DNA from 2 places in the Bradyrhizobium sp. WBAH42 genome. Region 2 is predicted to be linked to the other one. Evidence: riboswitches for the same ligand, from Rfam matches in the RefSeq annotation. Region 2 holds a riboswitch; the other holds the start of a gene.
The links. A riboswitch is a leader RNA that binds a small molecule or an ion and turns the genes downstream of it on or off. The one in region 2 is predicted to bind glycine.
Positions count from the first base shown of each region.

Region 1 (14,777 bases), 1.8 Mb from region 2:
CGGAAGCAGGCTGTTGGCCTTGAGACAAAGTCATCATGTTCATGGTCATTTTCCTATTCTTATGGGCTGAGGTTGAAGCGGAGCGCTGCGCTGCAACCCTGCCCGTCGGCGAGACCTGGGGTAGCAAGGGCAAGGGCCGCCGGGGCGGAGGGGGGTCACCCGCCTGGCACGGGCGCGCTAACAGCGCGCGTCTGCACGCGCCTGACGACGACGTCATCATGAAAATCCTTTGCGCGGAAGACCGGGGATACCGCCCCGGCCGGCACGGCGAGCCGTGCTTCGCCCTTGCGTGCGCGAGGGCGGAGCCCTTAGCAATCTCATCAAAAGAAAAAATCTCTTCCGTTCCTTCGAAGCGGCGCAAGAAACGAAAACGGCCCCGCCTCCGAGGAGGCGGGGCCGTTAATCGCATGGGATCAATCGCTGCGGCGCGACCAGATCAGGGTGAAGCCCTCGTCACCTTCGACCTTGACTAGCGAGGCGTAGATCGGGGCCGGGAAGCTCGGATCGTCGAGCTTGACCGAGAGGTATTCGCGATCGCTCTCGCGGGCGGTCTTCTTCCAGGCTGCGCCGAACTCGGTCGTGCCGGCGAAGAGTGCGGAAGTCAGGCGCCTTGTCGTGATCCTTCTCGGATGCCGCGAACCTTGCCTTGATGTTCAGGGTCAGGGTCTTGATCGAGCCGGTGTAGCCGTTCTCCGACGCGGTGAAGGTGCCAATGATAGCCATGGTGGGTCTCCGTCTGTTGCTCGGGCCGCGTCCATCGCAGCCTCGATGGCGATTCTTGGCCCGGGGAGCGATCAGCCCGCAGCCTTCAGCCCGCAGCGCAGCGGAGAACGGCGAAAAGCCTGCTTTTTTGCCTTCCGCGAGGAATGCCGCCTCTTCGCGGCAGGGAAAAAAGTAGGCGCAGCCGTTGCGGGAAGGCGATCGAGGCCTCTTGCCGGCCCTCGGGCCTGATCAGCCCATTCGAGGTTGGGTTGGACGTGCGTCGTGAACGAACTGACAGAGAGAAGCATGCCGGCTGCAGCACCGCGGTACAAGAACGCAGCGGGATCGATCTGACGCATGCTGACGCCTTCGCATCAACGGCAAGAAAGACGCAGCTTCGACAGATTTAGCGGACCCAATCGTACTCTCGTGCGCCTGATGGAAACCACGGTCGGGCCGGATCATTTGGCGGACGATTGGAAGGCAAGCAATGGTGCCCATCCCCATTTCTTAACGTGAGCGACAGGGCAATCCCTTGGCCGCATAAGAAACTTTGACGGAGGGCTCGCGCCTTTGTCGGCGCACGCGCTTCGTGGAATTAAGAACTTATGTACCAGCCTTGGTCTGCTCTTGATTAAGGCGTGTACACACACACTCACAACTCGGAAACACAGCGGATCGACGTCCATTCTATATTTTATTAGCCCGTGACAGACGAAAGCGGACATCGCCGGACGTCTGTGCTTGGCAAGCCGACGACACTGCACCGGCCACCTCCGGGAAGTATCGGCTCAACGATCAAGAGGGCCATGGTTCCGTAGGGCCCTTTTCATGGGCGCCTGAAGTCGAACGACGATTTCTCCTGCTCGCTTACTGTCCTCAGCGATCATATTGAGGGTTCGCCGGACTTCCTCCAGATCTGGCCGTTGAGCGCTCAGCCAGGTTAAGCCGGCCTCTGCATTGATGATCGTCGCTGTGAGCGCGTTCACGATTGCACCATAGGTACTCACAAATTCCGCTGAGGCCAGCAATGGCGCTTCGTCCTTTCCGTCGCCCAGACCTGCTCCTAATTCGAAACAGGAGCGATGCAATGCCTTAGACGTTTGCCGGACGGCGTTTGTGGCCTTGCCATCGAGCACAACGTCGGCTTGTGACCCCATGGGCACGTGGCGGCCGACAGCCTTAAAGACAGCAGCGAACACGCGTTTTCCCACAACGAGCTGAAGCCCCGCTTGGATGGTACGGTGCTCGATGGCGCAGATGTACCAACTCGGCGTCCACTTCCACAACATAGCTCACTCCTCTGGTGGGCTGCGAGAAGGATGCGGATCGGCCGGAGGAACGCTCTAAACGTCGATGTGGCGCACTTTTCCGGCCTGTTCTTATGAGTTCTGAGGCTTCCATATTGGGCGAATTTAGACATCCGCGTCTTTTACGAGTACACGCCCCAATGGATGTGGTGTTCAATGTGCAGCTAGTTCTTCCTTGATTACTGCCACGTAATATGCTGCGCCGATGCCGAGGATTTGGTCATTGAAGTCGAAAGCCGACTGATGGAGGCCAGAGCCTGTCAGCAAAGGGCCTGCACCGATCCAGGCGTAGGCCCCCGGCCGATGTTGCAGCATAACGGAGAAATCTTCCGCACCCATCGACGGCCGAAAATCCGTGTCCACCGCGTCAGACCCGAGTACATTGCGTGCCGCTCGTTGCGCAACCAAGGCCTCGCGGTGTGAGTTCACCGTACTCGGCATCCGGCGCATATAGTTCAAAGCGATACTTACATCGAACGCTTGGCCGAGACCCGACGCGATTGCCTGCAATCGACTTTCGATACGATCTTGAACTTCATCCTTGAAAGTTCGAACGGTCCCACCGATCTTGATCTCGTCCGGGACAACATTGTGAACCTCGCCACCCTTAACAAACGTAATGGACGCGACTCCCTGCTCGAAGGGATCGATATTTCGCGCAACCACAGTCTGAATAGCCGAAATGAGTTTCCCCGTAACTACGGCTGGATCTCTCAAATAGTGGGGGAGCGCCGCATGCCCCCCTTGCCCCCTCACCAAAAAGTCGAATGTATCGAAGCGAGCCATCATCGGTCCTGGCTGCACTGCAATGCGTCCCTGATCCAAACCGGGCCAATTGTGTAGTGCATAGATTGATTGGACAGGGAATCGTTCGAAAAGTCCTTCTTCGACCATTCGGCGACCGCCGCCCTCGTTCTCCTCTGCTGGCTGAAACACAAACACGACCTTTCCCGCGAATTCACGGTTCTGCGCCAGATGTTTTGCCGCGCCTAGCAGCATTGCCATATGGCCATCGTGGCCGCAGGCGTGCATCATGCCTTGGTGCTTCGATGCATACTTGATGTTCGAGGTCTCCGTAATGGGCAACGCGTCGAGCTCAGCACGAAGGCCGATCGCTTGATCGGATTGGATGCTACCTTCCAACACTCCAACGACGCCGGTGCCCGCGAGGCCTCGCTCGACCCGCAAGCCAAACTTGTTAAGGCATGCAGCAACAAAGTCTGCTGTCTTCGTCTCGCGATAAGCAATCTCCGGCATCTGATGAAGCGCATGTCGCCATTCGCGCATACGTTGAACCGTCTCTTCTGATACGTGAAAATTCATGACTTTCTTTTGTCCGTCTGTCCTGTCACACAGCGAGCGAGAATTGAGACAAGCTCAACAACCATCGCACGAGGGTGGAGGCAGAAGACAAATAAGTCTTGGATGGATGAGACCTACGCTAAGCTGCAGCGCGCCAAGCAGACCGAAAGGTGCCAGGAGTCATACCAAATGTGCGCACGAATTCGCGTGTCAGGTGCGCTTGATCGTAAAATCCGGCGTCTAATGCGGCTTCTACTAGCGACGCTTGGCCCCGCAGCAGCGTTTTGGCACGATGGATTGCCAAGAGAGAATGAAAATTGTGGACGCTCGTACCGACCTCCTTGCGGAACCGCCGCGACAAATAGCGTGGCGAGATGGAGCAAGCGGCCGCAATCTCATCTAGATCGGATTGGAGCGTTTTTCGACGCGCGAGAATCGACGCAGCTTGCGCTGCAAGCGAGGAGCGGTCGTCTGGGAGATAGCCTAACCTTGGTGAAGGTGATTGCACTGCAAATTCCGATATGAACGACCAGCCCTCCTCATCGACTGGCGCAAATCGATGAACAAATCCGGCCGGAACCACAACGGTGTCGCCAGCTGACACTTCATAGAATTTGTCTCGCAGATACAGCCGCGCTCGTCCTGCTAGGAGATGCACGATCTCGTCGCCGGCATGGAAATGCGGCCGAAATCGCCAGCAATGCTGACCTCCTTTGATAAATTCAATGCGACCGACTTTCGACGGCAGTACGGACAGCGTCGTTCGCGGTTCTGATGCGGACTTGGGCGCTACCACGGTCGTGCTCCGAATTTGGATCCAAATCGATTGTCGTAGGAACTCCCCAGTCAAGAATTTTAGCATACCGCCACAAGAGTCCAAGAGACTAACTACGCGAGCCTCGATGCTCGCTCCGGAACGGTACCAACAAGTTGGTCCCATTCATCCAAGACAGCGTGAATCGTCGTCGAACACGAAAGTACCTCGTTGGTTGTCGCGCCTTCCCGCCGCTTGCAACGAGGGACAATGTTAGCGTGAGGCAACCTTTCTAGGGGTGGCCTCCCATGAAGATCTGCGCGACGAAGGCGCCGCCAACAAACGTGCCAGCGTTCGCCGCCAGCGAGACGACCACGATACGCCAGCCGAGCTTGCGGAATGCTGGAAGATCCTTTGAAATCGACAGGCCGGCGAGCGCGATAACGGGTGTCGCCAGTGCCAGAAAATTGATGCGATTGGTGACAGCGGCGACGTCGGCGGCGTAAGGCGTCGTCGGAAACGTCAATACCATTGCTAGGAGAGACACCGAGAGTACGGCAGGGAACACTCCCCCCGCGGCCCTGTACATTACGTATCCGACTGCGACACAGCTGAGAATAACCGCAAGACCTGCCACGGTGGAATAGTCGGGCAATGTCCTGAAAGCGAGGTAGTTCGCTGCAAGGGCGATCAAGCCAACTCCGACCCAAACCAGCACTATTTGAGCATTCGAAAGCTTTTGTTCGTCCTGCAAACGACCGACAGCGTCCGAGAGCCCATCCGAATAGGTTTCCACTACTGGCTTGCAAGCGCCGCGCCGGAAGATCGGCTCCAAGACCGCATAGGCCCAAACCGTGAAAGGAAGGGAAAGGAAGAGTGTGAAATAGGTCCCGATCGTGGTCGTGATTAGATTGCTGGCTGCCGCGAAGGCAGCCACTTCCTTGGCTATTTCGGGACTCTGCTGAGCCGAGATTGCGCTTGCTGCTGCTGCCATCAAGCTACCCGACCCCATACCGGCGCCCATTGCCAGAGCGCGAGGGTGAAAGATGCCTAAGCTAGTTACGAGCGAGGCAAATAGAGAGATGAAGATCGTTCCAAATACAGTGCCTGTGATATACTCGGCCAGCACTCCGCGGCCTTCGGGGCTGTCCATCCCGTAACGTTCGCCGATAATGGCTAAGCTCGGCTCGCGCCCGACCGAAAACGTTGCACCAATCGCTTCGCGTTTGATACCAAGCAGCAGCGCGATCGGCAGCCCGACCATTGCCGTACCGAAGAAATGGCCAAACTCCTGGAACATCAGCGCCCATCCTGCATCAAGGATTCTCGGCAATGAGCCACCGACTAGCAAACCGAGCTTCGCAATGAATAGCAATAGAGCAAGCTGAAGCCCGAGGCTCGCAAGCCGCTGCAAATTCATATCTAATCTCAGGGCACCCGGAAGTCGCGGCGATGCGATGCCCCAGACCACTCCGATCAGCATCGCCCACAGGAACGGCAACAATGTAATCCGGTACGCGCCGCCGAGCGGAATCGTCACCGGCCCCGCCAATTCAGCCATCGCGACGCAAATTGCTGCAAACACTAAGAGCTTGACCAGATCCAGCGATTGCGCAACACGCGGCAAAGCCGCGAGCTTCATCTCCATCACTCCCTCCTGTAGTTGGTGAGTGATTGCCTCCAGGCCAATCACCACAGTCGGGAAATAACTAGAGAAGTGGATCGCACCGTCTTGGATCGAACGGGCCTTTTTTGACGTCCGGCACAAAGTTGCAGATGGCGATTTGCCGTGCTGGTCCCAATCATCCAAGACGGCTCGGTAATAACGCTGCAAGCCTCCGGGAGGCTGCAAGGAACACTAGGATTTTCAACAATGAGCGATCACACGCCGCCGTTTACTCTCGTTAACTCGCATCAACGCCGGACGTTTTGGATCGGTGGCCAGCGGCAATCAATAATCGCGGGTGAGGCCGAAACCAACGGCCGCTACACATTGTCTCATTCCCTCATTGAAAAGGGAGCGGGTGCCTCCGAGCATGCTCATGGCGCTGAGGCGGAGGCCTTCTATATCCTCCGTGGCGAGTTGGAGTTCACGATAGCGGGACAGAAGAAGCAATTGCGCCGCGGCGATTTTCTGCATGTCGAGCCTGGGCTTGCCTATAGCTTTGATCCTGTAGGCGCTGAAAGTGCCGAAGTCTTGGTGATCTATGCGCCAGCCGGACTGGAACGTTTCATCGCGGAGGTTGGAATCGCTGATTCCAACGATGTATTGGCTTCCCGCGAGGCTGCTCTCCGTTCGGTTCAGGACGTGACCAGCATGAAGGAAGCCGCAACTTCGTACGGCCTTCGCTATCCGCCGAGGGCGGGCTCGTAGCCAATTGACAGCCATAGAGCATGCATCGACACTTCTGTCGTCGACTTGTCGAGTCTGTGTGACATTTGCACTTCGCCGCGCTGAATGAACTAAACAAGACGCTAGGCTGAACCGTTCAGCAGGTCGGCAATCAGAAGGGCGGCGTGATCAAGATCTGCTACAGCATGGGCGGCGCTCACCTGAATTCGAAGGCGAGCTCGACCTTCCGCGACTACGGGATATGTCATCGCCGGCGCATAGACGCCTTTGCCACTAAGTGTAGAGGAAATCCGCCGAGCTCGATCCTCGCCCCCGATCATTAAAGCGGTGATTGCGCTGTCGCTGTCCAGAAACGGCAGGTCATGAGAGTGGAAGCTGGCCCGCAGATAAGCGAGGTTGGCCGACAGGCGATCTAGGAGCGCGGGATCAGATTGGCAGATTTTGAGTGCGGCGAGTGCTGCTGCAGCATTTGCTGTCGTCATGCCCATGGTGAAGATAAAGCTTCGGCTATGAGCCCTGAGCCGAGAAACGACATCGTTCGAGCCGGCGACGAAGCCTCCGCTGGCGCCGCCCAGCGCCTTTGAGAATGAACCGGTCAACACGAGCCCCATAGAACCGTTGGGTAGGCCACGGAAGGGCGCCGTCCCCCGGCCATTCGGCCCGACAACACCTAGCGCATGTGCCTCGTCGACCATCAGTTGAGCATCGTATCGCAACGCGAGCGCATAGATCTCTTGCAGCGGAGCGGCGCCTCCTTCCATACTGAAAACGCCATCCGTGACGATAAGCCGGCGGCGCGCCTTGGTAGTCTTCCGCAACACGACCTCGAGGTCGTTAATGTCTCGATTCTTGTAGGGAAGCACGTCGGCGCGGCTGAGTCGGCACCCATCGATAATACTAGCGTGGTTCAATCGGTCGGAGATAATGACGTCGCCCGCTTCGGCGAGCGTGGTCAGGACGCCGGCGTTGGCGCAGCCGCCTGACGAAAATAGGAGAACATCTTCCACTTGGAGGAAGGACGCGAGAGTTTGGCGCAACTCCTCATGAAGGACCGTCGTCGCAAAAGCGGGATAGACTCCAGTCCCGGTCCCATAAAGCTTAATCGCCTCGCTCGTCGCAGCGAGGACTCGCTCATCAAGGGAAAGACCGAGATAGTCATTGGAACCGAGCATGACCGTGTCGGCGCCATTGACGATGATCCTACCGCCGCGACGTTCGCTGATGATCTTTCTGCCTGCTGCATCGATCATCATGAAAGGGCCTCATCTAGGGTACGAGGCAGCGCCCGAGCAACAAGTTCAGTCCAGTACCGCAATACGATCGGCACGATGCCGTCATTGAAGACGTATCGATCGCCATGAAGCCCTTCGCCGGGGCCAACCTCGCCCGAGCCGATCCACGCATAGGAGCCGCCGACCGCCCTAATCATGAAAGCGAAATTCTCGCAGCCGAGGCTGGGGCTGAAATCAATTAAGGTATTTTCTTGACCCACGACCCGAGCGGCGGTCGCTGTCGCTAGCGCTACGGCCTCTGCCGTGTTCACCACGGGAGGATAGCCCCTCCTATAGTCGAGCTTTCCATGGACGCCGTACGAAGCGGCGATGCCTAGAGCAATCTGATCCAACAACTTCTCGCAATGCGCCGAAAGGGTCGGGTCGAAGAAGCGGCATTTCCCTTGGAGCCTCATCTCGTTGGGAATGATGTTGCCGACATTCCCGCCGTGGACTTGGGTAAGGCTGACAACGAGGGGCATTTGCGGGTCGACCGAACGGCTGACAATGCGTTGCACCGCGTTGATAAATGCCCCGGCCGCAAGAATAGGATCATCGCCCAAATGCGGCATGGCCGCATCGGCGCCGAACCCCGAGAAAACCAAACCGAAATTGTCGACTGCCGCCATCTGGGGCCCGACGCGAGTGGCGATCGTGCCGAATTTTTGGCCTGGCCAGTTGTGTACGGCATACATGGCTTCGACTGGGAACCTTTCAAAGACGCCATCCTCGATCATACGCATGCTCCCGCCGTCGTTCTCTTCCGCAGGTTGGAAGACGAAGTAGACAGTGCCATCAAAAAATTGGGATTCTCACTCAGAAGCTTAGCGGAACCAAGTAGCATCGCCGTGTGGCCATCATGTCCACAGGCATGCATCAAACCCTGACGTTTGGAGGCGTAGGGGAGACCGGTTCGCTCGACGATGGGCAGCGCGTCCAGCTCGGCCCGCAGGCCGATGGCCCGCTTGCCACTCCCGTTCTTCAGCACGCCAACAACGCCGGTGCCGGCGATCCGTTCATGCACCTCAAGGCCAAAGCTTCGCAATTGATCAGCTACGAAGCGCGCCGTCTCATTCTCCTGGAAGCCAAGTTCTGGATTGGCATGGATCTGATGCCGCCAGGCGATCACCTCTGGTGATATCACCGCGATCGGGTCATTATGCAGCATTGGCTTGCTCCTGGTGTGCGATCATCTCAAATCTCAAGGAATGAGATGGCTTCGCGCCGCAGGAGTCTTGAACGAGATTGACCAGCCGATGAGCAAGGACTTGCAAGAAGAGCAAGAGTTCTGGCGCCACCCGCGCTTCCGTGACCTGGGTCTCTTGAAGGCAAAGTTCACGAAGCACCGGTATGACCGCCATACTCATCCAAACTACGTCATTGCGCTAATCACCGCAGGCGCTGAACGCGTCAAAATTGGTCGAGAAACCGTCGTTGCACCAACGGGTACACTGCTCGTGGTCAACCCCGAGGAATGGCACGATGGGGAGTCTGGATGCCCCGATGGCTGGTCCTATCGCACCTTCTATCCTCAAGTAGAGTTCCTGACACACGTCGCGGTGGAGCTCGGCCGCAGCGAATCTCCTATATTTCGGCAGTCGGCGATAGACGATCCGCAACTGAGGGATGCGATGGCACTGGCTCATCGGTTGTCGCGGAGCGATGACATACTGGCGGCCGAGACGGCGATGCTGGTCTCCTTGCGCCATCTCATCTTGCGGCATACGCATCCGCAAAGCCCTCCGGAATTCGTCGAGCATTCAAATGCCCGGCGTCGAATGGCTGTCTACCAAGAGTTAGTCGAAAAAAGATTGTGTTTCAGTATTGATCTGCAACAACTTGCGGCGGCTGCCGGTGTTACTCGTTTTCAGGTCATTCGCGACTTCAAGAAGGTGGCTGGCCTTACCCCAGCCGCTTTCATTCGTGATCGCCGACTTCGGCGCGCAAACGCCTTGATTGAGGCTGGAGCAAGTCTGGCCGATGCGGCCGTCGGAGCCGGCTTCGCGGATCAAAGCCATCTCTCCAGAATATTTCGCGCCGCTCACGGATTTACGCCCGGGATGCTTAAGAGAGCGGTGGCCTGAGTACGCATCAACATGCCAAACAGTGCAAACTGATCTTCAATCCCGTCTTTTAGCGGACTGCACTCATTGAGCACAGGCGGAGCGGGCTTACCTGCAACCGGCTCCGTTTGAGACAGCAATACTTGGAGCGGCGCGACACAACCATTTCTTGTCTGCGAAGCACTGGTACCCCGCGCACGTCGATCGCAACGGGCGAGATCAAGGGTCAGACCGATCATCTCGAGCCTTGGCGTGTTTGAGATCAGCAAGACGCCGAGATCGCCGTGCGCCCGGTGCCGGACGGGACCATTGAAGGCGCGTCGGGGTCGCGCCAGTCATCGACCGCTCCTGCCACCATCTGTGCGGTCGCGGCAGACAGGGTCCAGCCGAGATGACCATGGCCCGTATTGTAGAACACGCCGGGGATCCGGCCGGCACGCACCACCGGCATCATGTTCGGCATCATCGGACGCAAGCCCGCCCATGGCACGACCTTTGAGGTATCGATGCCGGGGAAATGCTGCCGCACCCAGTCGACCAGCGGCTGGATCCGGTCGGCGCGAATATCGCGGTTGAAGCCGTTGAACTCGGCGGTGCCCGCGACGCGGAAGCGGTCGGCGCCGAGCCGGCTGGTAACGATCTTCGCAGCTTCATCGAGCAGGCTGACGGTCGGTGCAGCGTCCCGGCCTTGCGGGGCATCGAGCTGCACGGTGATCGAATAGCCCTTTACCGGATAGACGTTGACGCGATCGTTGAGCATGCCGGCGAAGTGGCGGCTCGCCACGCCGGCGCAAATCACGATTCCATTCGCCTGTAACTCGTGCCGCCTCGCGATGTCAGCATCGGGCGAAGCGGCTTCTCTCCAGCCGATGCGGAAGCCGTCATCGCCGCGCGAGATCGCATCGACATCGGCTTCGTGGATGAAGGCCGCGCCGCGGCGGATGCAGGCGTCGGCGAGCCCGCGGGTGAACTTGTGGATATCGCCGGTCGCATCCGATGGCGTGAAGAAGCCGCCATAGCAGGCCGTCTGCAGCGCAGGCTCGAGGCTGCGGATTTCGTCCGTCGTCACCGGCCGGCGGTCGAGCCCGCCTTGTTGCAGCAGCGTGTTGACCCGCAGGCCCGTTTCGAAACCCGCCTTGTCGTGATAGACATGCAGGATGCCGCGGCGTTCGAGATCGAAGGCGATTTTCTCGCGCTCGGCGATCGAGAACAGATGCTTGCGCGCCTCGATGGCGAGCCGCGTGGTCTCGATGGTGTTGGCGCGATAGCGGCCGATGTTGCCGACGAATTCGCCGATCCAGGAATATTTGTGCCAGCTCGGCTTCGGATTCATCAGGAGCGGCGCGTCGCTTCGAAGCATCCAGCGCAACCCCTTGAGGATGGTCGCGGCGCTGTTCCAGACTTCCGCGTTGCTGGCGGAGAGCTGTCCGCCATTGGCGAACGAGGTTTCCATCGCGGCGTAGCGATGCCTGTCGAGTACAGTCACCCGGTAGCCACGTTCGAGCAGGGCATAGGCCGTCGTCACGCCGGTGATGCCGGCGCCAATGATCGCAATGTGAGGCATAATGGTCTTCAGGCTCCCGTGGGTTAGAGTCGCCGAACCGCCGGTGAAACCGGCTGCTTCAGCGCCCCATCTGTCACGGTACCTGAGAGCTTGATCCGCATCGGGCCTGGGCCCGCAAGCGAACTATCCCCTTCGGTGGACGTCACGGCCCTTGATCAGCGGCCATGTCCGTCTCTCTCCAGATCGTCCTGACGATACGGTCCTTTTGCCTGAGAGTTTCCGGGGCGGTTGCTCCGTCGGCGCCGAAGCCAACTGCACGAATGCAATTGCTTCGATCTCTCCCGCATCGTCGCCTTGGACGGCCGGACCGTAGGCGAAGCCTCAAAATTGGACAAGCCTAAAATTCGATCCGGCAATGCCATCGTGTTGTGCAGTGCAAATCGATGTCAGTCCAGCATCGCCAGCAGCGCAGCCATGAGGCGGCCGCGGTCGGCGAGGCAGTCGACCTCGATGTGTTCGTTGAGTGTATGCGCATCAGCGCCGCGAACGCCGGGGCCGCCGAGCGTAGGATTGCCCATCGCGCCGGTGAAGTTGCCGTCGTGCCGGCGTTTGGTTCCACGCCGGGCGTGAACTCGCTGGTCACCTTCATGGTCTCATTGACGACGCGGATTTCCTCTCTTGAAACGGTTGTTGCTTCGCCTAAAGCCGAAACGGCCGCGCGCCTGATCGGCGTGCGGCCGAAACTTTCTTGAACTGGCCGGGACCGCTCGCGCAGCCCCTCCTCTGGTGTCACTCCGCCGCCTCCGAATATGCTTCACCACCTTGCGGCCCATTTGGCGAAGCCGACCGAGTCTCTGGCTCGGCCGTTCTTAGCAGGGAGGGCAGCCAACCGGTCCCTGCCAGCAATTGTGCGGCGGCTTCCGCCATCTCGACCTTCTTCATATCCACCATACGTTCGGCCGCCTCGCCGCTCACGCCTTCGCAAACCGCCTCCAGAATGCGCGCTTTGGTGACGCGACCCAGATAGCTGCGCACCGTCGGCCGCCAGTATCCGGTCATGTCGAGAGACACAGCTTCCGCCAGCCGATCGGCCGTTGCCAATGCCTGCGGTCGCCGCTCCCACGGCAATCTGAGCGCGTTGACGGTCAATGCCGTGCAATGCGCAAACAAGGCCATGCGGCTATCGTGGTCGAGTTCCGCCACGAAGGTCCAAAGGCTGATGACGTCCCGGGGCATTTGCCTTGCCCAATTGGCATGGCGATCCGCCCAAGCCATGCCGGTCGGTGTATCCTCGATGCCGTCCGCGTGCCCAGCCAAATCTGTCTTGATCGGCTGGATGCCGACCACATGCGCATCCGCACCGAGATAGAAAATTTGGGCGGCGAGCGCATGCGTCACCGCCACGATGGCAGTTGCGGGTTGTTCGCTCAAATTGACGCAGTCCCAAGGTGCGATGTGCGGTGAGGTCCCGAACGAGAACGTCAGATAGCGGTCGGTCGTCGTCCTCTTTCTCGGCAACGACTTCTTCTCCATCATCGCCCTGCGACGTTGGGCCATCTGTCTCGCCGCCCTCGTTCGGCGTCTGCGCGTCGATCCCCTCCTCGGTGTCGGCCTGGGGCTTCTCGTCTGCCGGGCGGATGAACCCGCGCTCGATCCGAATGGTCCCGTCGTGATTGAGGATCACGAACGCGCCACCACGCGCGATGTCATCAGGATCGTAGGCCTGCCGCTTCGCTTCCAGCCGCTCGATTTCGGCCTCAAGTTCGCCGAACCGCGCATCCACGTCGTCAGCAAGTTCTTCGGCCCCCTGATGCTCTTCCGTCAACCGGTCGAATGCCGTCTGCACCGTTGTAAGAGCGGCCTGATCTTCCGCCGAAAGCTCAACCTGATGCGGGTAGGTCGGCCGCATGCCGTGCGCATGCGGGAAATCAAGCTGGACCTCCGTCCATTTCCAGCCCTCGGCTGCCCGCACGGCATCGGCCTCACGGCCGAGCTTTGCAGTCACCAGCAAATCGAGCAGCGCTACGTCTTCCAGATACCCGCCGCGATCTTCGGTGAAGAGGTCGCGAAGGATCGAGCCGCCTGCTTCCGTGTAGGCCTCCATCCCGACAAAGCGCGCGCGGCGATCGATTGCGGCGACGTGGGTTTCGGTGAGCATGCGGCGGATGGTGCTGGCGTCGCGGTTATAAGACAGCCGCTCGTAGACGCCTTCCTGCCGGGCATGATCGTCGGTGATGGCGAAGGCCATCAACTGTTCAAGGGTCAGATCGCCATCGCGATAGACCTGCATCAGTTTCGGGGAGACCGCGCCGATCCGCAGGCGTTGACGCACAACATGCGGCGTCACGCCGAAACGGGCGGCAATTTCCTCTGCGCCGAAGCCCCGCTCTTCCGCCAGCTTCTTGAAGGCTTCGAACTGATCGGCGGGATGCATGTTTTCGCGAGTGACGTTTTCGTCCAGGCTGATTTCGTGCGGATCGTTCGCGGTATCGACGATGCAGCGGATGGGTTCGGTCTTCTTAATCTCCTTCCGCTTCACTCGCAGAAGCTGGGCAAGCCGCCTGCCCTCGCCGATGGTCACGAAATAGAACCCCGTGGGCGCTCCTTCTCCGTTCAACTCGGGCTCAACCACCAGATTTTGCAAGATACCCTTGGCGGCGATGCTAGCCGCATAGGCCTCAATCGCTGCTTCACTGTGCGGCATCTTGCGCGCGTTCTTCGGCGACTTTTTGAGTTTGTTGAGTGGAGCGAAAATTTCCGTCCCGCTCTCAGGATGGTTTCAACGTGCTTGGCCGACATGATCAATCTCCCTTTTCGGCTTTCATGGGTGCAAGGCGCACTCCGCGCCTGCGCCCCTGCCCGTCGGCTAGACCGGGGGTAGCAAGTGCCAGGGCGAACCGAGCGGAGGGGGATCACCCGCACGAAGGGCCGCTCGCAAGAGCGGGTCTGCACGGGCGCATGCCAGGCGTTCAGGAGAGTGAGTGATCAGAAAATAGCGCGGAAGACCGGGGAGACCGCTCGGGGCGGCGCCGGTTTTGGCCGGCGCTTTACCCTGACGCGCGAGGGGCGGAGCCCCTTAGGCGGCTTGCCTCAAGGAGCGCTTTACCGCCTTCCAATCACGTTCAAGACACAGGACCACCTGCGAGAGCAGCCCACGAAGTAAGAACCAGAAATAGATTCGAAGCTAGGAATTGAGTAGGATGCGCAACATCTTCATTCTCCATCTCTTTGAGAGGCTAGAGCTAGCGTAGACGCCATGTAGGGTGGAGCGAAGACGGCATCATCCCACTGTGGAGGCTTCCACTTTTTGAGATGCTCAACCGAGCGGTAGTCAGCGGGAAGCACTAACCGAACGAACGTGGCGGCGCGATCGGGCGCTTTGAGCCAGCGCGAACGCCTGGGCGAGGTTACCTGCGATACGTTCATCAAGTGTCGTGGAAACGGCAGCCAATTGACCTTGCCCCCAGATTTTATCCAGTTCTGAGTTCGCTCAAGCCATTGGATTTGCCCAGTTGGGC
Region 1 is NZ_CP036533.1:8,083,223-8,097,999, reverse strand. It holds partial or broken gene DCG74_RS37880 (DUF932 domain-containing protein) at 1-37, opposite strand, end outside; partial or broken gene DCG74_RS37875 (DUF736 domain-containing protein) at 414-723, opposite strand; gene DCG74_RS37870 (hypothetical protein) at 1,494-1,994, opposite strand; gene DCG74_RS37865 (M20 aminoacylase family protein) at 2,166-3,335, opposite strand; gene DCG74_RS37860 (AraC family transcriptional regulator) at 3,454-4,110, opposite strand; gene DCG74_RS37855 (DUF3100 domain-containing protein) at 4,361-5,878, opposite strand; gene DCG74_RS37850 (cupin domain-containing protein) at 5,942-6,442, shown strand; gene DCG74_RS37845 (aminotransferase class I/II-fold pyridoxal phosphate-dependent enzyme) at 6,544-7,674, opposite strand; gene DCG74_RS37840 (M20/M25/M40 family metallo-hydrolase) at 7,671-8,435, opposite strand; gene DCG74_RS37835 (M20/M25/M40 family metallo-hydrolase) at 8,426-8,860, opposite strand; gene DCG74_RS37830 (AraC family transcriptional regulator) at 8,928-9,776, shown strand; gene DCG74_RS37825 (D-amino acid dehydrogenase) at 10,018-11,319, opposite strand; glycine riboswitch at 11,388-11,503, opposite strand; glycine riboswitch at 11,507-11,613, opposite strand; partial or broken gene DCG74_RS37820 (M20/M25/M40 family metallo-hydrolase) at 11,706-11,858, opposite strand; partial or broken gene DCG74_RS37815 (ParB/RepB/Spo0J family partition protein) at 12,049-14,014, opposite strand; one part of gene DCG74_RS37810 (IS3 family transposase) at 14,730-14,777, opposite strand, start outside.
Region 1: another riboswitch for glycine. It lies ahead of DCG74_RS37825 (D-amino acid dehydrogenase); the one in region 2 lies ahead of gcvT (glycine cleavage system aminomethyltransferase GcvT).

Region 2 (14,777 bases):
CGTCGTTGATGCCGATCATATTCGCTTTGCGGAACCCGGCGGAGGCCCGGCTATTTCGGCGGCTGAAGCCCCGGCGATTTGACCCAATCGCTCAGATGATTGGCAACGTCGGCTTGGCGAGCCTTCTTGAGCAGCGCGTCCCGCTCCGGCCCGGGAGGAAGCTTGGACGCTTGCTCGCGGATCTGCTTCACCCATGCGGACAGCCGGTCCTGAAGGGTCAGCTGCTGCTTGAAACGTCGTCGCTTGAACATGGCGCGCTCTTTCCGTGCGAGGAGGCGGGAGCGCGAGGTGAGCGTTCTCATCACCGATAGTGGCCAAGATCCGCGCGGTGATGATGCATTAGGATCCGGAAATGGATCCGCGTCTGTTCAGTTGTGCACTCAGTGCAAAGCGGGGAGGGTGACGATCCAGCATGGCTGATTTGTTGGGCCGCAGAGGTCGGCTCCATCAACCAATGGGGCCGGCTCGCGAGGCGGCCCCAGGTCATCCCAGGAGCTTGTCAAAAGCCACCAAGGCACCGAATGCGGTTGCGGTGACGGCGAGGAAGGCCACGAAATACCATAGGCGATGCATGAGCGGATAATCCGGACGCTCCGCGATGGTTCATGCCGGCTCGACCAGCTCCCATCATTTGGTCAGCGCTTGCTGCACGTCGGCTGATTTTTGCGGCACCAAGGTTCGGGATTCTTGCAATCACCCGGATCGAATGCGGACGGCGCCCGGGCCGCCAACTGAGGCGGCCTTACTGCCGTTGAATGATGCTGGGAGGGAGATTCCCGTCGGCCTTGGGCAGCCCTTCGTCGTCTATCCGCTCCTTGAGATCGGCGGCCCTCTCGATGAAGCCAGCCGCCACTGCTGGGTCGGAACTCGTCTTGGCCAGCTTAAGTAGCGTCGCTGCTACTTCTCGGGTGTTCTTCGTAACCACGGCATTCCCTACATGGATCAAGTGCAGGGAAGATTCTGGAACAGCCAACTCCGTTCCGATGCTCGGTACAAAAATGCACGCAAGCGATAGGAGGCCTCAGCTCCGGGGCTGGCACCGAGCTGAGGCCTTCGTGTCACCGTCACGTTGTCGAGGCGTGAGGCTGCTATCAAGTCACCTGCCAGAGCCCTAGTTCCGGGAAATCAGGGCACTCGGTATTTCTACCCAGGACACCGGGGGGGGGGGGGCACATACGGACAGCAGCAAAATCCACAAAGAACATATTGCGAACTGAGAACAAATGGGGTACATTGGTTTTATCGCCGAGCTGCCTCGCAACCGTTTGTCCCTCACGCGAATCCTCGCCATAAGGAGCACGACCCAATGTCCGCAACTGCCCTGCGTATCGTCGAAGGATCTTCCATGGACAAGAGTAAAGCTCTGGCCGCCGCGCTCTCCCAGATCGAGCGGCAGTTCGGCAAGGGCTCGGTGATGAAGCTCGGCAAGAACGACCGCTCCATGGACATCGAGGCGGTGTCCTCCGGCTCGCTCGGGCTCGATATCGCGCTGGGCATCGGCGGCCTGCCCAAGGGACGCATCGTCGAGATCTACGGGCCGGAATCTTCGGGCAAGACCACGCTCGCGCTGCATACGGTGGCGGAAGCGCAGAAGAAGGGTGGCATCTGCGCCTTCATCGACGCCGAGCACGCGCTCGATCCGGTCTATGCCCGCAAGCTCGGCGTCAACATCGACGAGCTCCTGATCTCGCAGCCCGACACCGGCGAGCAGGCGCTGGAGATCTGCGACACCCTGGTGCGCTCGGGCGCCGTCGATGTTCTGGTGGTCGATTCGGTGGCGGCGCTGGTGCCGAAGGCCGAGCTCGAAGGCGAGATGGGTGACGCGCTGCCTGGCCTGCAGGCCCGCCTGATGAGCCAGGCGCTGCGCAAGCTGACGGCATCCATCAACAAGTCCAACACCATGGTGATCTTCATCAACCAGATCCGCATGAAGATCGGCGTGATGTACGGCTCGCCGGAAACCACCACCGGCGGCAATGCGCTGAAATTCTACGCCTCCGTCCGCCTCGACATCCGCCGCATCGGTGCGATCAAGGAGCGCGACGAGGTGGTCGGCAACACCACGCGCGTCAAGGTGGTCAAGAACAAGCTGGCCCCGCCCTTCAAGCAGGTCGAGTTCGACATCATGTACGGCGAGGGCGTCTCCAAGATGGGCGAGATCCTCGATCTCGGCGTCAAGGCCGGCATCGTCGAGAAGTCCGGCGCCTGGTTCTCCTATGACAGCCAGCGCCTCGGCCAGGGCCGCGAGAACGCCAAGGCGTTCCTGAAGGGCAACCCCGACATCACCGCCAAGATCGAGACCGCGATCCGCCAAAACTCCGGTCTGATTGCCGAGCAGATTTTGGCCGGCACGCCCGAGCGCGACGCCGACGGCGAGGAGCCGGCGGACGAGTAAGCCTCGACCAGCGGAAAGTTTTTCGCGAGGAGCGGGCACTGAGGACGTTGAGTTGCCGACGTCTTCGGTGCCCGTTTCGTTTTGCGTTGCGTTGATCAGGTGGTGCGATGAAGCGTCTGATCTTGACTGGCTGGGGCGGCGGGAGGGAGCTTGCTCAATCGGGGTTGGCCGAGATCGTCATCCCGTTCCATTTTCAATTTGAGTGGGGGCCGCTCCCGCGCGAGGAAAAGCTGTCGGCTTATTTGGCTGCCTACACCGCAGAGCTTGGTCATGCCGAACATTGGTCGGATTGGGTCCGCTGGCCCCGCGGCGCCAAGGGCCGCAAATTGTCGCTGGCTGAATTTTGCGAGCCGTACGACGAGATCGAACTCTGGTTCGGAGCGACTGCCCGCGACCAATTGCAACTGGTCTGGTTGCTCGATCACCTCGGCAACCATCCTGCATTGGCGCAGAAGGTCGGGCTGCGATTGCTGGACTCCGACCTGTTTTTCGGCCCCGAATATGATTTCGCCGAGGGCGAACGCTATATTACCGTCGGGGATATCGGTGCGGAGGAGTTCGAGATTGCCAAATTGGCCTGGTCGGCCTACCGCGCGCCCACTCCTGAGGCTTGCATCGATCTGCTCCACCGCGATCTGAGCGCCTTGATGATGCTGCGGCCAGCCTTGCTTCAGCTTCTGGCAGAGCTTCCGTCTCCTTTGACAGGCCTAGGCGCAACCGAGATTCGATTTCTGGAGATGCTCGACTGGTTTGCAAACACGAATCCGTTGTTCCATCTACGCTCGCTACGGGGCACTTACGTGTGGGGTGAGGTCGAACTGGGATATTTGCTCGAAGGCCTTGCCCTCGGCCCCAAGCCAGCCGTGGCCGGGCTGGGCGACGAATTACGCACCATCGATCTTGGCAATCTCAGAGCCCGGCACGAAGTTTACCTTCGCAGCCGCTTGTCGCTGACCGAATTCGGTAAGGCTGTCGTTGCCCATCAGGAGGATTTCAGCCGTTACAATCCGATTGATCGCTGGTGGGGCGGCACGCATCTGACCAACGACAGGCTGTGGCGCTACGGCGCTGTCCTGACGAAGCCCTGAGGGCGACGGCGTGACGCGGCTCATTGTGACGACAGATTCGTCCGCCGCCGGCGCCTTACAAGGGGCGGGCTTAGCCGACCTCGTCATTGCGATCGAGCGTCGCTTGGTCTGGGGACCGCCGCCCTCCGAAACGGAATGCGAGGCATTTTTCTCCCCGCGCATGACTCAGCCAAACGGCCTGCACTGGCTCGACGATACGCCGGTTTGGCGCCAGGAAAGGTCTGGCATCAAGGGGCGCGGACTGATCGAGCTGTTTTCAGAGTATGACTCGGCCGAACTAGGGATGGGGCCAGAGCCGAACGCACAATTACTTCTGCTCTGGCTACTCGACCATTGCGGCATCGAGGACGCGGCACTTTCCAAGCTCGCGATACGTCACCTGGACCTTGCCGTGGGCGATGTCGCGCCGGAGCAATTGGCCAAGATGAATCCGCCCATCGTCGAGATCACGCAAGATCACGTCGAACTGGCCGGTCGCGCGTGGCAGGCCTATCGCGCGCCGACGCCGCAGGCCTGGTTCGATCTCCGCGAAGCGGACTTGCGCCTGCTTCCGCGGCTCGGGCGTTGCGTCGTCGCCCTGCTCGAAGAGCTTCCAAACGTGACCAGCGGCCTTGGGGCCACGGAGACGCGGATACTGGAATTGATCGCGCCGGGTGAGGTACCGCCCTTTGACGTCTTCCCGGGATATCAGAAGCCCAACGAGCGTCGCGTCTTCGATTACTGGGAGGTGGGCGCGCTGCTTGATGGTCTCGCGCGATGCGAGAGGCCAGCGGTCGCTGGACTGGACGAAGGCCCATTTTCCCTGGAGATGCACGACGATTCACGCCGCCTCCAGCGCTACAAGCAATCCCGTTTGTCGCTCACCGAGTTCGGCCAAGCGGTGCTTGGCGGCGATGAAAACTTTTGCCGCCACAACCGAACCGATCGCTGGTGCGGCGGCACCCACCTGACCAACGACCGGCTGTGGCAGTGGGACCCCGAGGCCCTCTCACTCATCGCACCTGATTAGTACGTACCTGTTCGCTCAGAGTGTTCTTATTGCGTATTATTTCGAGAGGCAATCGTGTCACATTTGATCCTGGCAACGAACGATCGTGCGGAGGATACACTTCGCCGGTCCGGCGTTGCGAACGTCGCGCTCGGGTTCTATCCGCGTTTTGTCTGGAGGAAACTGCCTTCCGACGAGCGGCTTTTGAGGGGGCTGGAGCGCCGATCGGAGAAGCACTGCAATCCCGGCGATCATTGGCTCGATGACGTTTGTAGCGGCGCGCTCGACGGCTTCGGCACGCGCGATATCGGTTTGTTCGAGCTGTGTGCGAAGTTCGACTCGATTGAAATATGGGTTGATCCTCGGCCGAATGATCAGCTTGTGCTCGTCTGGCTGCTGGACCTGCTCCGTCCCTACAAGGAGATCACCACGAAGCTGAGCCTTGTGCATGCGGACGACACTGTTGCCAACTATGCCCCGGAGTCTGTCGCAAAATGGAAACTTCCGGCCTTCAAGGTGACCGAGAATCATTTGGTGACGGCAAGCCGCGCCTGGCGGGCCTATCGGGCTGACACGCCACAACCCTGTTTCGATCTGTTGATGACGGATCTGATGATCTTGCCGAGACTTCGATCGGCGCTGATTGCGGTGCTTGAAGAGCTTCCGGACAGCGTGACGGGACTCGGTGCAACTGAAATGGATCTGCTGGATTTTGTGAACGACGGGCAAACCGACCCGAGGCTCGTCGAAGATGCGAGATGGCTTCGCGATGTATTCGACGAAAACGACGCGCGTGACGCTTTGCTCGAACTGGGGGCGTATTCGGCGCCGCCGCTCTTGTTGGGCGATCCGGCGTTCGACAATGAGGACCGCTACTTCGGCAGGAGTGAGTGGAGGCTCACGCTGACCGAGCTCGGAGGTTCACTTCTCGCCCGTGAAGACGACATGTGGCGTCACAACCCGATCAAACGATGGTGGGGCGGGACCGAGTTGACCAACGAGCAGCTCTGGCGGTGGGATCGCGAATGCCGGTTGCTGGTGGCGCCCTAGGGCAGGTTCGTGGGGTGGACTAGTCTTGCTGAGTCATTCGGCCGCGCCGCAAGAAGTGTTATCGGTCAGGCAGCGCGGATGAGGCCACTGCATGATTATTGTACCGGCCTGATGCTGCCGGTGAACAAGGGCGCGTCGACGATGAAGCGTGTGATCCTGACCAGTTCGTCGGGCGTCGGCCTTGCCCTCGCCGATCGCGCCGACATGGTCATCCCGTTCATCTACCGCTTCGTTTCGGGGCCACTTCCCACCGCTGACCACCTCAACAGTTATCTCGGCGCGCGCGAGTCGTGGTTTGACCCAATGCACTGGTCGGATTGCGTCCGCATCCGTCAATCGCCCCTTATCAGGCGCCCGGACCGGGCGGGTGGATTGCTCTGGGTCTGCGAAACCTATGGGGTCGATCTCATCGAACTATGGTTCGATCCCGAACCAAACAGTCAATTGCAGTTGATCTGGATCCTCGATTACCTGCGTTCCGAACCATCCATCACAGAGAAGCTGAGATTGCGACGCGTCGATTTCGACCTGCGCGAAGCAGATCCCTCAGAGCTTCGCCGTCGTGATGTGCAGCAGTTCGATATCGCAGAAAGCGATTTTGAGATCGCCAGCATGGCCTGGGAGGCCTACCGCGCGCCGACGCCCGAGCTTTGCGCCGGGCTGCTCGGCAGGCCGCTCGGCAAGCTGTCTTTCCTGAAGCCGGCCATGAAGGACCTGCTCGCAGAACTGCCGTCGCCGGCGACGGGACTGGGGGCGACGGAGACGCGGCTTCTCGAGCGGATTGCGGGCGGCCACAATCGTACCGATGAGCTGTTTCGGCCGGGCGCGCTGGGAACACGCGTGTTCGATCAGTGGGAGCTGGGCGCGCTGCTCGAAGGGCTCGCTTTTGGCCCGGCGCCAGCGGTCGCGGGTCTGGACGGCAAGCTGGCGACACTCGATCCGGACAACGCGAGAAGCCGCAATGCTGCCTTTCGCCGGAGCCGGCTGTCGCTGACTGAATTTGGCGAAGCGGTCCTGGCGGGCCGGGAAGATTTTCGCAGTCACAACCCGGTCAAGCGCTCGTGGGGCGGCACGCTTCTGACCAACGAACGGCTGTGGCGGTGGGATGGCGAGCGCCGGTTGCTGGTTGCGCCGTAGAGGCACATTCAGTGTTGTAGGGTGGATTAGCCGAAGGCGTAATCCACCGCTGTTTATCTCCGCGAAAGCTGAAGTGGTGGGTTACGCGGGCGGCCTGCGCTTCGCGCGACCGCCCGTTAACCCACCCTACAAATCCTACTCCGCGGCTTCTGCGTAATCGCTGACCGGCGGGCAGGAGCACACGAGGTTGCGGTCGCCGTAGACGTTGTCGACACGGCCGACCGGGCACCAATATTTGTCGGTGCGCGAGACGCCGTCGGGGAAGCAACCCTCAGAGCGGGTGTAGGCGCGCTTCCAATCGTCGTCGGCGATGTCGTGCACGGTGTGCGGGGCGTGGCGCAGGGGCGAGGCTTCGATCTTGAAACGGCCGGCCTCGACCTCGGCGATTTCTTTCCGGATCGCGATCATGGCATCGCAGAAACGATCCAGCTCGGCTTTCGACTCCGACTCGGTCGGCTCGATCATCAGCGTGCCCGGCACCGGGAAGCTCATGGTCGGAGCGTGGAAGCCGTAATCGATCAGGCGCTTTGCGATGTCGTCGACGGTGACGCCGCTGGTCGTCTTGAGCGGACGCGGATCGACGATGCACTCATGCGCGACGCGGCCCTTCTCGTTCTTGTAGAGCACCGGGAAATGCGGATCGAGACGCGCTGCGATGTAATTGGCGTTGAGGATCGCGATCTCGGTGGCGCGCTTCAGGCCTTCGCCGCCCATCATCAGGATGTAGATGTAAGAGATGGTGAGGATCGAGGCCGAGCCGAACGGCGCGGCCGAGACCGGACCGACCGGCGCATCCGCTTGCGTCGTCGGGTGTCCGGGAAGGAACGGGGCAAGATGCGCTTTGACGCCGATCGGGCCCATGCCGGGGCCGCCGCCGCCATGCGGGATGCAGAAGGTCTTGTGCAGATTGAGATGGCTGACGTCGGCGCCGTATTCGCCGGGCCTGCTGAGGCCGACCTGCGCGTTGAGGTTGGCGCCGTCGAGATACACCTGGCCGCCATGGCCGTGCACGATGTCGCAGATATCGCGGATGTGCTCCTCGAACACGCCGTGGGTCGAGGGATAGGTGATCATCACCGCGGCGAGATCGTTCGCATGCTTCTCCGCCTTGGCGCGGAGATCATTGACGTCGACGTCGCCGTTCTTCTCGCAAGACACCACCACCACGTCCATGCCGACCATCGCGGCCGAAGCCGGATTGGTGCCGTGGGCGGAAGAGGGGATCAGGCAGATCTTGCGATGGCTCTGTCCGCGCGCGGCATGGTAGCCCCGTATCGCGAGCAGCCCGGCATATTCGCCCTGCGCGCCCGAGTTCGGCTGCAGCGAGATCGCGTCATAGCCGGTGATGTCGCAGAGCCATTTCTCCAGCCGCGCGAACAGCGCGTGGTAGCCCTTGGCCTGCTCGCGCGGGGCGAACGGATGCAGCGTGGCAAATTCCGGCCAGGTCAGCGGCATCATCTCGGTGGTCGCGTTCAGCTTCATGGTGCACGATCCCAGCGGGATCATGGCGCGGTCGAGCGCGAGGTCGCGATCACTGAGCTTGCGCATGTAGCGCAGCATGTCGGTCTCCGAGCGATGCGCATGGAAGACCGGATGGGTCAGGAAGGCCGTGGCGCGCTTCAATTCGTCCGGCAGCGCCTCGCGCGTCTCGGCGTCGATCTCGGCATAGGCAAGCTTGCCGCCGAAGGCGCGCCAGACCGCTTCGACCGTCGCGGGCGTCGTGGTCTCGTCGAGTGCGATGCGAAGCGCGGTATCACCGACGCCGAGATTGATCTTCTCGGCGAGCGCGCGCGCGACGATCTCCTCGCGCTTGCCGCCGGCATCGACGCTGAGCGTGTCGAAGAAGGTCTCGCTGTCAGGCGCAAAGCCGAGCTTGCGCAAGCCGGTTGCGAGCACGGCGGCGCGGCGATGCACGTTGCGCGCGATCTGCGCCAGGCCCTCGGGGCCGTGATAGACCGCATACATCGAGGCGATCACGGCGAGCAGCACCTGCGCGGTGCAGATGTTGGAGGTCGCCTTCTCGCGGCGGATGTGCTGCTCGCGGGTCTGCAGCGCGAGCCGATAGGCCGGCGCCCCGCGTGAATCCACGGAAAGGCCGACGATGCGGCCGGGCAGCGAGCGCTTCAACGCATCGCGCACCGCCATATAGGCGGCGTGCGGTCCGCCGTAGCCCATCGGCACGCCAAAGCGCTGCGCCGAGCCGATGGCGATGTCGGCACCTAACTCGCCGGGCGAGGCGAGCAAGGTCAGCGCCAAGAGGTCCGCGGCGACGATGGCGAGCGCGCCCTTGGCCTTCAGCGCGGCGATCGCCGGCCTGAGGTCGCGCAGCGCGCCCGAAGAGCCCGGATATTGCAGCAGCGCGCCGAGCACGTCTGATTTGTCGAGATCGGTGAGGGGGTCGCCGACGACCAGAGACCACCCCAGCGGCTCGGCGCGGGTGCGCATCACCGCCAGCGTCTGAGGATGCACGTCCTTGTCGACGAAGAAGGCCTTGGCCTTGACCTGCGAGTGGCGCTCGGCGAGCGCCATGGCTTCGGCCGCCGCGGTGGCTTCATCGAGCAGCGAGGCGTTGGCGACGTCGAGCCCGGTGAGGTCGCAGATCATGGTTTGGAAGTTGAACAGCGCTTCCAGCCGGCCCTGGCTGATCTCGGGCTGGTAGGGCGTGTAGGCCGTGTACCAGGCCGGGTTCTCCAGGATGTTGCGCTGGATCACCGCGGGCAGGATGGTGCCGGAATAGCCCTGGCCGATCAGCGAGGTGAAGACCTGGTTCTGGCTTGCGAGCTCGGCCATATGCGCGATCGCCTCGGTCTCGCTCAGCGGCTTGCCGAGATCGAGCGGGGAGGTCTGCCGGATCGAGGCCGGCAGCGTCTCCGCCATCAGTGCATCGACGCTCTTGGCGCTGACGGCCTCCAGCATTGCGGTGACGTCGCGCGCGGATGGGCCGATATGGCGGCGAACGAAACTGGCGGCGGTGTCGCCGTTGGTCTTGCGGTGCGCGGTCATCGCTTGCTCCATCGTCCTTAAGCCGTATGCGCCTTGTAGGCGGCTTCATCCATGAGGCCGCCGAGCTCGCTTTTGTCGGCAATCTTGATCTTGAAGAACCAGGCCGCGCCTTGCGCATCCGAATTGATCAGCGCCGGCTCGGCGGCGAGGGCCTCGTTGGTCTCGAGCACTTCGCCCGTAACAGGGGCGTAGACGTCGGAGGCGGCCTTCACCGACTCCACGACGGCGGCGGCTTCGGCTTTCTTCAAGCTGCGGCCGACCTTGGGCAATTCGACGAACACGACGTCGCCGAGCTGCTGCTGGGCGTAATCGGTGATGCCGACCGTGGCGGTGTCGCCGTCGATGGCGAGCCATTCATGGTCGGAAGTGTACAGCGTCGTGGTCATTGTCTCGTCCTCAGCGTTTGTAGGTGTTTTTGACGAAGGGCATTGCAGCAATCTGCAAGGGCAGCCGCTGGCCGCGCACCTCGGCGAAGAGCTTTGTGCCGAGCGCAGCGAGGCTCACAGGCACGTAGCCCATCGCGACCGGCGCGCTCAGGCTCGGGCCGAAACCGCCCGACGTGACTTGTCCGATCGGCTCGCCACCCGCAGCGTCGGCAAACAGCAGCGCGCCCTCGCGCACTGGCGCGCGGCCCAGGGCGAGCAGGCCGACGCGGCGGCGGGATGCGCCGTTATCGAAATGGGCGAGGATCTTCGCAGCGCCGGGAAAGCCGCCGGCGCGCGCTCCGCCGGTGCGGCGGCTTTTTTGCACCGACCATTCCAGCGCGGCCTCGACCGGCGTGGTCGTGGTGTCGATGTCGTGGCCGTACAGGCAGAGCCCGGCTTCCAGCCGCAGGCTGTCGCGGGCCCCGAGGCCAATCGCGAGCACGTCGGGATTTGCCAGCAGCATTTTTGCGAGGCGTTCGGCATCGCCTGATGGAACCGAGATCTCGAAGCCGTCCTCGCCGGTGTAGCCGGAGCGCGAGACGAAACACTTGATGCCGGCGACCTCGTGCGGCCCGGCGTCCATGAATGTCATGGCCGGCGCCTCTGCACAGAGTTTCGCCAGCGCCGCTTCGGCCTTCGGACCCTGCAGCGCGATCAGCGCGCGGTCGGCAAGCTGCTCGATCACGCAGTCGTCGGACAGGTTGGCGCGCAGATGTGCCTCGTCCTCGGCCTTGCAGGCGGCGTTGACCACCAGGAACAGGTGATCGCCGAAATTGGCGACCATGAGATCGTCGAGAATGCCGCCGTCTTCGTTGGTGAACTGGGCGTAGCGCTGCCGCCCCGCGGCGATCGCCACGATATCCTGCGGCACTAGCCGCTCCAGCGCGCGGGCAGCGTCTTCCACCTTGCCGGACTTCGGCCGAAGCGCGAGCTGGCCCATGTGGGAGACGTCGAAAAGGCCCGCTTTGGTGCGGGTATGGAGGTGCTCCTTCAGCACGCCCGCGGGGTACTGCACGGGCATGTCGTAGCCCGCGAACGGCACCATCTTGCCGCCCAGGGACACGTGGAGGTCGTAGAGGGGGGTGCGTTTCAGGGAGTCTTGGTCGTGAGCTAGCATCTTGAGGGCCCTCGGCGGTTCCCCGGGGAGGATTCCCCGATGGACACCAGTCGAAGCCCCATCTGTCGCTGTGCCTGAGAGTATTATCCCGTCGGCGGACGCTGTCCGGGTCTACACCCGTCGGCGCCTCTTTCCAGATGCTGTCAAAGCCACGCGGTCCTTTTGCCTGAGAGTTTCCGGGGCGGTTGCTCCTTCGGCGCCGGCTAACTAGTAGCCGGTCTCTCCCGACGTGGCCGTACGATACAGATGGGTAGAGACCACAGGGGAGCCAAGCCTGTCAACGCGTCCGCACGTCCTATCCAACGGGATTGCAAGGGGATTGAGCGCCTGCGGCAACCCTCTGATCTCCCTGCACAGTTTCTGGACAGCGAAGCTGGCCTTGTCTAAAAGCGCTTTGGCCCGCAGATATCAGCCTGAACGGTCCGGTTTGGACGGCGAGAAGCGGGCCCAAGCATACCCGATTGGATGAACATGAGCGGCGTCAACGAGATCAGGTCGACCTTTCTGAACTACTTTGCCGAGAACGGCCACGAGATCGTGCCGTCCTCGCCACTCGTGCCGCGCAACGACCCGACGTTGATGTTCACCAATGCCGGCATGGTGCAGTTCAAGAACGTCTTCACCGGCGTCGAGAAGCGGCCCTACCAGCGCGCCACCACCTCGCAGAAATGCGTGCGCGCCGGCGGCAAGCACAACGACCTCGACAATGTCGGCTACACCGCGCGCCATCTCACCTTCTTCGAGATGCTCGGCAATTTCTCGTTCGGCGATTACTTCAAGGAGCGCGCGATCGAGCTCGCCTGGAAGCTGATCACCAAGGAGTTCGGGCTGAAGAAGGACAAGCTGCTCGTCACCGTCTATCACACCGACGACGAGGCGGCGGGTCTGTGGAAGAAGATCGCCGGCTTCTCCGAGGACCGCATCATCCGCATTCCGACCTCGGACAATTTCTGGGCGATGGGCGACACCGGGCCGTGCGGCCCGTGCTCGGAGATCTTCATCGACCGCGGCGAGCACATCTGGGGCGGACCTCCCGGCTCGCCGGAAGAGGACGGCGATCGCTTCCTCGAATTCTGGAATCTCGTGTTCATGCAATACGAGCAGGTGACGAAGGAGGAGCGCGTCGGTCTGCCGCGTCCCTCGATCGACACCGGCATGGGCCTGGAGCGCATGGCCTGCATCCTCCAGGGCGTCGAGAGCGTGTTCGAGACCGACCTGTTCCGCAACCTGATCGAGGCCACCGCGTCCGCGCTCGGCAGCGGCCCGACCGCGCAGAATGCCGCCTCGTTCCGCGTCATCGCCGACCATTTGCGCTCCTCGGCCTTCCTCGTCTCCGACGGCGTGCTGCCCTCGAACGAGGGCCGCGGCTATGTGTTGCGCCGCATCATGCGCCGCGCGATGCGCCATGCGCAGCTGCTCGGCGCCAAGGAGCCGCTGATGCATCGCCTGGTCTGGGCGCTGGTGCGCGAGATGGGCCAGGCCTATCCGGAATTGATGCGCGCGGAAAAGCTGATCGAGGAAACGCTGCGGCTGGAAGAGACCCGCTTCCGCAAGACTCTTTCGCGCGGCTTGGCCATCCTCGACGAGAAGAGCGCGTCCTTGAAGAAAGGCGACATGTTCGACGGCGACGTCGCCTTCACGCTGTACGACACCTACGGCTTCCCGCTCGATCTGACGCAGGACGCGCTGAAGTCGCGCGGCATCGGCGTTGACCAGGCGGCGTTCACCGACGCGATGGAGCGCCAGAAGGCCAAGGCGCGCGAGTCCTGGAAAGGCTCGGGTGAGGCCGCGTCCGAAGCGATCTGGTTCCCGCTGCGCGAGAAGCTCGGCGCCACCGAATTCCTCGGCTACGAGACCGAGAGCGCCGAAGGCGTGGTCTCCGCGCTGGTCAAGGACGGCGCCGAGGTTGCGAGCCTCAAGGCCGGCGAGACCGGCGCGCTTCTGCTGAACCAGACGCCGTTCTATGCGGAGTCGGGCGGCCAGGTCGGCGATACCGGCGTGCTCTCGGGCGAGGGCGGCATCAAGGTCCGCGTCACCGATACGCAGAAGAAGCTCGGCGATCTCTTCGTCCATATCGGCACGGTCGAGAGTGGCGAGTTGAAGCTCGGCACGGCGCTGCAGCTCGAGGTCGATCATTCCAGGCGCTCGACCATCCGCGCCCATCACTCCGCGACCCACATCATCCACGAGGCGCTGCGCCAGGTGCTCGGCGATCACATCGCCCAGCGCGGCTCGATGGTCGCGCCGGATCGGCTGCGCTTCGACTTCGTGCATCCGAAGCCGATCACGGCCGAGGAGCTCGCCCGGGTCGAGGACATCGCCAACGACGTGGTGCTGGAGAACGACGAGGTCACCACGCGCGTCATGGGCGTCGACGAGGCCCGCGAGGCCGGGGCGCGCGCGCTGTTCGGCGAGAAATATGGCGACGAGGTCCGCGTCGTCTCGATGGGCAGGACCGCGCGCGAGCGCGGCGCCAACGCGCTCGGCTGGTCGGTCGAGCTCTGCGGCGGCACCCATGTGAAGCGCACCGGCGATATCGGCCTGATCACGGTCACGAGCGAAAGCGCGGTCGCCTCCGGCGTGCGCCGTATCGAGGCACTGACGGGCAACTACGCGCGAAAACACGCCAACGACACCATGGCCCTGGCAAAGACCGCGGCGAACGAGCTGCGCACCTCGCTCGACGACGTGCCGGCGCGCATCGCCGCTCTGATGGAGGAGCGCAAGAAGCTCGAGCGCGAGCTCTCCGATGCCCGCAAGAAGCTGGCGATGGGCGGCGGTGCCTCCGCCGGCAACGGCGCAGCGTCGGGCGTGCGCGAGGCCGGCGGCGTCAAGCTGATGGCGCGTGCGGTGGAAGGCATCGAGATGAAGGATCTCAAGAGCCTTGCCGACGACGGCAAGAAGCAGATCGGCTCGGGCGTCGTCGCCATCGTCGGCGTCACTGAGGACGGCAAGGCCGGAATCGTGGTCGGCGTCACGCAGGACCTCACCGCGCGCTTCAACGCCGTCAATCTGGTGCGCATCGCCTCCGAGGCGCTCGGCGGCAAGGGCGGCGGCGGCCGGCCCGACATGGCCCAGGCCGGCGGCCCCGATGGCGCCAAGGCGTCCGAAGCCTTGAGCGCGATCGAAAAAGCGATGGCAGGCGCTTAAAGGCCCATGCGCCTCGTTCCGCGAGGACGTGGGCTTTCCGATCCGGACTTGAGGGATCGCCTCTACGAATTGCTGGAGCACGACCCCTTGGCCTATTCGGTCGGGTCGCGCTTCATCCAGGTCATCATCGGCGTCATCGTGCTCAACGTCGCCGCGATGATCCTCGCCTCGGTGCCGGAGCTCGACGCGCGGTTCGGCACGCTGTTCGCGGGCATCACCATCCTGTCGGTGATCGTGTTCGCGCTGGAATATGCGGCGCGGCTGTGGACCGTGGCCGGCCATACGCCGCGCAAGGGCTCGGCGCTGTCCGACCGGCTGGGCTACGTCTTCTCGGCGCTCGGCATCATCGACCTGATGGCGTTCCTGCCGGCGGCAATCGTGCTCGCGACGGGACGGCACGCGACGTTGGCAGCGCTCGGCGTGC
Region 2 is NZ_CP036533.1:6,277,054-6,291,830, reverse strand. It holds gene DCG74_RS29715 (hypothetical protein) at 51-251, opposite strand; gene recA (recombinase RecA) at 1,307-2,395, shown strand; gene DCG74_RS29705 (DUF1835 domain-containing protein) at 2,503-3,483, shown strand; gene DCG74_RS29700 (hypothetical protein) at 3,494-4,492, shown strand; gene DCG74_RS29695 (hypothetical protein) at 4,547-5,521, shown strand; gene DCG74_RS29690 (hypothetical protein) at 5,633-6,658, shown strand; gene gcvP (aminomethyl-transferring glycine dehydrogenase) at 6,794-9,661, opposite strand; gene gcvH (glycine cleavage system protein GcvH) at 9,679-10,047, opposite strand; gene gcvT (glycine cleavage system aminomethyltransferase GcvT) at 10,058-11,203, opposite strand; glycine riboswitch at 11,349-11,440, opposite strand; gene alaS (alanine--tRNA ligase) at 11,675-14,353, shown strand; gene DCG74_RS29665 (cyclic nucleotide-gated ion channel) at 14,360-14,777, shown strand, end outside.